DNA from 2 places in the Crossiella sp. NPDC003009 genome. Region 1 is predicted to be linked to the other one. Evidence: riboswitches for the same ligand, from Rfam matches in the RefSeq annotation. Region 1 holds a riboswitch; the other holds the start of a gene.
The links. Region 1 has a riboswitch for cobalamin ahead of cobN (cobaltochelatase subunit CobN). Riboswitches for the same ligand answer to the same signal wherever they lie in the genome.
Positions count from the first base shown of each region.

Region 1 (3,950 bases):
CGGGGTCCACTTCGGACAGTGGGGCCACCCGCTGCCGGCCGGTGGTCGCCCGCTCCACGTACCAGGCGTCCTCCAGTCGTCCGGCCGCGTGCAACGCCTCGCGCACCACGCCGAAAGTGCGGCCCAGCTTCATGATCGCGGCCGAGTCGGTGGTGGCCAGCCACTCGGCCAGCTCCTCCTGCGGCAGCGTGCCGGGCAGCACGGTGAGCACCTCGTCCCGCTCCACCAGCGGCCGCCCGAGCACCGCGGCGGCCCCGCTCACCGAGGTCACCCCCGGCACCACCTCGGTCGGGAACCGGTGCGCCAGCCGCTTGTGCATGTGCATGTAGGAGCCGTAGAAGAACGGGTCCCCGGCCGCGAGCACCACCACGTCCCTGCCCTCGGACAGGTGCGCGGCAAGGCGTTCCGCGCTCTGCTCGTAGAAGGCGTCGATCTCACCCTGGTAGTCCTCGGTGTCCTCGGTGGTCACCGGGTAGACCAGCTGCTCCTCGATCTGACCAGGGCGCAGGTAGGGCTCGGCGATCGAGCGGGCGATGCTGCGGCCGTGCCGCGCGCTGTGGAACACCACCACGTCCGCCGCGCCGATCAGCCGCGCCGCCTTGACCGTCACCAGCTCCGGGTCGCCAGGGCCCAGCCCGACGCCGTACAGCCGTCCCAGCTCACTCACTCTTCGTCACTCGCAATCGCGTTGATCGCGGCGGCGGTCATCGCGCTGCCGCCCCGCCTGCCCCGCACCACCAGGTACTCCAGCCCCAGCTCGTTGGCGGCCAGGGCCTCCTTCGACTCGGCCGCGCCGATGAACCCCACCGGAATCCCCAGCACCGCCGCGGGTTTTGGCGCGCCACCGGCGATCATCTCCAGCAGGTGGAACAGCGCGGTCGGCGCGTTGCCGATGGCCACCACCGCCCCGCCGAGCTTGTCCCGCAACAACTCCAGCGCCGCCACACTGCGCGTGTTGCCCAGCTCCGCGGCCAGCGCGGGCACCCGGGGATCGCCGAGCAGGCACACCACCTCGTTGTCCGCGGGCAGCCGCCGCCGGGTCACCCCGGCCGCGACCATGTTGGCATCACACAGGATCGGCGCCCCGGCATCGAGTGCGGCCCGTGCCGAGGCGACCACGCCGGGGGAGTAGCCGAGGTCCTCGACCAGGTCGACCATCCCGCAGGCGTGGATCATCCGCACCGCCACCCGCGCCACGTCCGGGGGCAGACCGGTCAGGCCGGCCTCGGCGCGGATGGTGGCGAAGGACCGGCGGTAGATCTCCGCGCCGTCCTTGATGTAGTCGGTCACTACTGCTTCCTCCGGGCCGCGTCGATCGCCGCGGCCGTGTCCTCGTGCCGTTGTCCGTCGACCAGGTAGCCGTCCGCCGTGGCCAGCACGTCGATCGCGCCGCGCGGGCGGCCGCACCGGCGCTCGCAGCCGGAGAAGTGCACCGACCGGCCCGCGCCGCCGAGCAGCCGGGGGGCGTCGGCGCGCACGTCGGCCAGGGCCTTGGCGCAGCCGGGGCGGCCGGTGCAGGCGGTGACCGCGTGCCAGGGCGAGTGCGGGTCGGTGATCAGGCCGTGCCCCAGGGTGATCGGGCGGGGGAGCAGCACGCTGCGCCAGGGGGTGAGGCGGAGGTGCTCGGCGGCGAGCAGGGCCTCGGACTGGGCCGGGTTCAGGCGGCCGAGGGGCACGCCGACCACCAGGCGGCCGTCGGGCAGCGGGCCAGGGGGGAGGGGCTGGGGGCGCGCGGGCTGGACGCGACCGGCGGGGGCGAGGTGACCCAGGGGCACGCCGTGAGCCGGGGGCGTGCCGTGGTCTGGGGGCGCGCCGCGATCCGGGAGCGCGATGTGGCTCGCGGTTTCCGTCGCCAATCGGCGCGTGATCTCCGCGACACCGTCCTCGATCTCCGCCAGCCGCCAGGCCGCCCCGCCCCGCTCGGCCCGCAGCGCCAGGAACTCCGCCGCGGCCCTGGTCACCGCCGCCACCGGATCGCCCGGCCGCAGCCCCGAATCGGCCCCGGCCAGCAACAACGCCCATTCCGCGCCCACCCGGTGCAGCCCGACGTCCGCGCCCAGCCCGCTCACGTCGCCACCCTCGTCCACCGTGACCAGGAACCGGCCCGGCAGCTCGGCCAGCTCCGGCCGCGCACACAGCGCCGCGTCGATCGCGTCGACCAGGCCCTGGGTGTCGGCCAGTGGCGAGGCGATGATGTTGCGCATCCGCTCGTGGGTCAGCGAGGGCAGCAGACCGGCCTCGGCCAGCCGCTCGCCCAGCTCCGGCTCCGAACCGGGGGTCAAGCCTCTGATCTGCACGTTCGCCCGTGAGGTCAGCTCAAGGGAGCCGTCGCCCAGCTCGATCGCGGCCTTGCGCAGCACGGCCAGCCGGTCGGTGGTCAGCGTGCCGCCGGGGATCCGCACCCTGGCCAGCCCGCCGTCCGCGGCGGGGTGCACCTCGATGGCGCCGGGACAGGCGTCCGGGCGCGAGCGATGTGGCGAAGAGGGCACGCGCCGGATGCTACGCGGCGGGTAGGGTCCTCTCCGAACGGTGAACCACGGAGGAAGCCGGTGCGAGTCCGGCGCGGTCCCGCCACTGTCACCAGGCCCGCCTGGGAGCCAGACACTCCGCTCACCGTCCCGACCGATGTGGGGCGCGGACCCCGAGGGATGTGGAGACCGGCGTGATCCTGCTGCTGTCGACCTCTGACACCGACCTGCTCTCGGCGCGCGCGAGCGACGCCGACTACCGGCTGGCCAACCCGGCGCGGCTGCTCGTGGACGACCTGCCCGCCCTGGTCGAGGGCGTGGACCTGGTCGTGGTGCGCATCCTCGGCGGCCGCCGGATGTGGGAAGAAGGCCTGGACTGGTTGCTCGCCGGGCCGCGCCCGGTGGTGGTGCTCGGTGGCGAACAGGCCCCGGACGCCCAGCTGATGGAGCTGTCCACGGTGCCCGGCGGGGTCTGCGCCGAGGCGCACGCCTACCTGGCGCACGGCGGCGCCGGCAACCTGGCGGAGCTGCACAACTTCCTCTCCGACACCGTGCTGCTCACCGGCCTCGGCTTCGCCCCGCCGCAGCCCACCCCGACCTGGGGCGTGCTGGAGCGCACCGCGCGCACCAGCACCGGGCCGGTGGTCGCGGTGCTGTACTACCGGGCGCACCACGTGGCCGGGAACACCGCCTTCGTCGAGGCGCTGGCCGGCGCCATCGAGGACGCGGGCGGGCAGGCGCTGCCGGTGTTCTGCTCCTCGCTGCGCACCGCCGAACCCGAGCTGCTGGCCGAGCTGGGCAAGGCCGACGCGCTGGTGGTCACCGTGCTCGCCGCCGGTGGCACCAAACCCGCCGCGGCCTCCGCCGGTGGCGAGGAGGACGCCTGGGACGTGGGCGCGCTGGCCGCGCTCGATGTGCCCATCCTGCAAGGGCTCTGCCTCACCTCCAGCCGGGAGAGCTGGGCGTCCAACGACGACGGACTGTCCCCTTTGGACACCGCGACCCAGGTGGCCATCCCGGAGTTCGACGGCCGGATCATCACGGTGCCGTTCTCCTTCAAGGAGATCGACCCGGACGGCCTCACCGTGTACGTGGCCGACGCCGAACGGGCCGCGCGGGTGGCCGGGATCGCGGTGAAACACGCCCAGCTGCGGCACATCCCTGCCGCCGAACGGCGGATCGCGCTGATGCTCTCGGCCTACCCGACCAAGCACTCCCGGATCGGCAACGCGGTCGGCCTGGACACCCCGGCCAGCGTGGTCAAGCTGCTCGCGGCCTTGCGGGACAACGGGTACGACATCGGACCCGCCGACGGTGCGGGCGCGCTGCCCGGTGTGGCCGGCCAGGACGGCGACAAGCTGATCCACGCGCTGATCGCCGCCGGTGGCCAGGACGAGAACTGGCTCACCGAAGCCCAGCTCACCGGCAACCCGGTGCGGATCAGCGCGGCCAAGTACCGCGAGTTCTACGACACCCTGCCCG
Region 1 covers NZ_JBSFUA010000022.1:54,974-58,923, forward strand. The annotation lists gene ACWDY5_RS22840 (precorrin-2 C(20)-methyltransferase) at 1-667, opposite strand, end outside; gene ACWDY5_RS22845 (precorrin-8X methylmutase) at 664-1,290, opposite strand; gene ACWDY5_RS22850 (hypothetical protein) at 1,290-2,489, opposite strand; cobalamin riboswitch at 2,496-2,627, shown strand; gene cobN (cobaltochelatase subunit CobN) at 2,663-3,950, shown strand, end outside.

Region 2 (3,950 bases), on a different contig from region 1:
GTGCAGGCCCAGCAGCGAGTAGTTCTTGACCAGGGCATGGTTCATCGCGGCGCTGGGGATCTCACCGCTGGCGAAGCCGACGATGACGATCCGGCCCTCGAAGGCGATCACCTTGGTGGAGGCGCGGAAGGAGTCGCCGCCGACCGGGTCGTAGACCACGTCCACGCCGCGGCCGCCGGTGAACTCCTTCACCGTGGCGATCACGTCCTCCTGCTTGCGGTCGATCACCAGGTCCGCGCCCAGCTCCTTGGCCACCTCGGCCTTGCGCGCCCCGCCGACCACGCCGATCACGGTGGCGCCGGCGGCCTTGCCGAGCTGGATGGCCGCACTGCCAACGCCGCCGGCCGCGGCGTGCACCAGCAGGGTCTCGCCCTCGGCCAGCCCGGCCCTGCGGTGCAGGCCGAACCAGCCGGTCTGGTAGGCGATGTGGAACCCGGCGGCCTGCGCGTCGTCCAGCGCCTCGGGTGCGGGCAGCAGCTCGGTGGCGCCGACCGCCACGTACTCGGCCAGCCCGCCGTGCGGCGGCGCGGGCGTGGCGATGACCCGGTCGCCGACCGCGAACCCACTGGCGCCCTCACCGAGCGCGACCACCTCACCGCAAAGCTCGACCCCCGGAGTGAACGGCAGCGGCGGGCGGACCTGGTACTGACCCCGGCACAGCAGCGCGTCCGGGAAGTTCAACGCGGTCGCGCGGACCTTCACCAGCACCTGTCCCGGCCCGGCGACCGGCTCCGGGACCTCGTCCAGCCGGAGCACGTCCCGCGGCTCGCCCAGCTCGTGCACACGCCATGCCCGCACCCTGCACCTCCACGCACCGTGATCAGTACACCCCCATCGTGTCATGTCCCGCCGACACGCGACACACGGCCATATTGGGTGCGCTTGCGCGGGCTACCCCTACATGTAGTATCCGTTGCGCTGATGGTTCGCCGGGCACGCAAACGCCAGGCGAGGCAACAGGGAACCCGGTGCGACTCCGGGACTGCCCCGCAGCGGTGAGTGGGAACGACCGCCGTCACCGGCCGAGCACCAGGGCCGGTACAGCACTGGACGCCACGGTCCGGGAAGCGACGGCCAGTAGGTGCGCCAGCGCTTGGCGCGTGCCCGCGAGTCCGAAGACCTGCCGTCAGCGGGCGCACCGCCGGTGCGCCTGGTTCGCGGTCTCGTGGGAAGGCCGAGCGGACGACTGGGCGACGCACGCGCGCGCCCCGGTCGGCCCTCGCCTGCCTCTGACTCCGCGGCCCACTGACGCCGACGCTCGCGAGGAGAGACGACCTGTATGACCGCATCGCCTGCGAGCTGTAGCGAGCCTCAGAGCTAAGCCAGCTTCACCCCGCTCTTCCCCAGCGACGGCAACCGAACCCGGCCCCGGGTCCTCGGCCGCCCGGCGCTGCCCTCATCCGTCCAGCACACCTTTTGGAGCAGCTTTCGTGTCAGTGCATTCGCCAGAGATCGCAGCCGGCGCGGTCACGGTGATCCGCCGCAACGGCGCGGTGTCCCCGTTCGAGGCGGCCAAGATCACAGCCGCGATGACCAAGGCCTTCCTCGCCGTGGAAGGCACCGACGCGGGTTCCTCGCCCCGCGTGCGCGAACAGATCACCGAGCTGACCGCCTCGGTGACGCAGGGCCTGCTGCGGCACGCCGGCCCGGACCGGCCGCTGCACATCGAGCAGATCCAGGACCAGGTCGAGCTGACCCTGATGCGGGCCGGGCACCAGAAGGTCGCCCGCGCCTACGTGCTCTACCGCGAGGAGCACAACAAGGCCCGCGCGCAGGCCGCGCCCAAGCCCGCGCCGCGGTTCTCCGTGCGCCAGGCCGACGGCACGCTGGTCCCGCTGGACACCGACCGGCTGGCGCTGGTCATCTCCGAGTCCTGCGCGGACCTGGCGGCGGTGGACAGCGAGGCGGTGCTGGCCGAGACGCTGCGCAACCTCTACCACGGCATCAGCCCGGCCGAGCTGAGCATCGCGCCGGTGATGGCCGCGCGCACCATGGTCGAGACCGACCCGAACTACTCCTACGTCAGCGCCCGGCTGCTGCTGGACAAGCTGCGCGGCGAGGCGCTGACCTTTCTGGCCGGCGAGCAGCGGGTGGCCAGCCACGCGCAGATGGCCGGGGAGTACCCCACCTACTTCGCCGAGTTCATCCGGCGCGGGGTGGAGCTGGACCAGCTGGACACCGAGCTGGCCAAGTTCGACCTGGAGCGCCTCGGCGCCGCCCTGGTGGCCGACCGGGACCTGAAGTTCCAGTTCCTGGGCATGCAGACCCTCTACGACCGCTACCTGCTGCACAGCGACGAGCACCGCTACGAGCTGCCGCAGGCCTTCTTCATGCGGGTCGCGATGGGCCTGGCGCTGCGCGAGGACGACCGCGAGGCGCGGGCGATCGAGTTCTACGACCTGATCTCCAGCTTCGACTTCATGTGCTCCACGCCCACGCTGTTCAACGCGGGCACCACCCGCTCGCAGCTGTCCTCCTGCTTCCTCACCACGGTGGGCGATGACCTGGAGGGCATCTTCCACGGCATCAGCAACAACGCGCTGCTGTCGAAGTACGCCGGTGGGCTGGGCAACGACTGGACGCCGGTGCGCGGCATCGGCGCGCACATCAAGGGCACCAACGGCAAGTCCCAGGGCGTGGTGCCGTTCCTGAAGATCGCCAACGACACCGCGGTCGCGGTGAACCAGGGCGGCAAGCGCAAGGGCGCGGTCTGCGCGTACCTGGAAACCTGGCACATCGACGTCGAGGAGTTCCTCGACCTGCGCAAGAACACCGGCGACGACCGGCGGCGCACGCACGACATGAACACCGCGAACTGGGTGCCGGATGAGTTCCTGCGCCGGGTCCGCGCGGACGGGCAGTGGACGCTGTTCTCCCCGGACGAGGTGCCGGACCTGCACGACTCCTACGGCCTGGAGTTCTCCCGCAAGTACGCCGAGTACGAGGCGGCCGCCGACCGCGGCGAGATCAGGGTGTTCCGCCGGGTGCAGGCCAAGGACCTGTGGCGGCGCATGCTGACCATGCTGTTCGAGACCGGGCACCCGTGGATCACCTTCAAGGACCCGTGCAACCTGCGCTCCCCGCAGCAGCACTCCGGCGTGGTGCACTCCTCGAACCTGTGCACCGAGATCACCCTGAACACCACGATCGACGAGGTCGCGGTGTGCAACCTCGGTTCGGTCAACCTGGCCCAGCACGTGACCGCCGAGGGCATCGACCACGCCCGGCTGGAGAAGACCGTGCGCACCGCGGTCCGCATGCTGGACAACGTGATCGACGTGAACTTCTACACCATCCCGGAAGCGCGCCGGTCGAACCTGCGGCACCGTCCGGTGGGCCTTGGCCTGATGGGCTACCAGGACGCGCTGTACGCGCTGCGGCTGCCGATGGCCTCCCCCGGCGCGGTGGAGTTCGCCGACCGCAGCATGGAGGAGATCTCCTACTACGCCATCTCCGCCTCCGCTGAGCTGGCCGCCGAGCGCGGCGCCTACGAGTCCTTCCCGGGTTCGTTGTGGAGCAAGGGGATCCTGCCGATCGACTCGGTGCAGATCCTGGCCGACAACCGCGAGGGCGACCTCGCGGTGGACCGTTCGTCCACTTTGGACTGGGACACGCTGCGGGCGCGCGTGGTCGAGGTCGGCATGCGCAACTCCAACGTGATGGCCATCGCGCCGACCGCGACGATCGCCAACATCACCGGGGTCAACCAGTCGATCGAGCCGCTGTACCGCAACCTGTACGTGAAGTCGAACATGTCCGGCGACTTCACCGTGGTCAACCCGCAGCTGGTGCGCGAGCTGAAGGAGCGCGGGCTGTGGGACGAGGTGATGATCGGCGACCTGAAGTACTTCGACGGCAGCCTTGGCGCCATCGAGCGCATCCCGGCTGAGCTGAAGTCCCTGTACGCCACCGCCTTCGAGCTGGACAGCGAGTGGCTGATCGAGGCGGCG
Region 2 covers NZ_JBSFUA010000033.1:25,083-29,032, reverse strand. The annotation lists gene ACWDY5_RS28355 (NADPH:quinone oxidoreductase family protein) at 1-798, opposite strand, end outside; cobalamin riboswitch at 906-1,142, shown strand; gene ACWDY5_RS28350 (ribonucleoside-diphosphate reductase subunit alpha) at 1,437-3,950, shown strand, end outside.
Region 2: it holds a riboswitch for cobalamin, as region 1 does, so the genes downstream of both, ACWDY5_RS28350 (ribonucleoside-diphosphate reductase subunit alpha) here and cobN (cobaltochelatase subunit CobN) in region 1, are expected to answer to the same signal.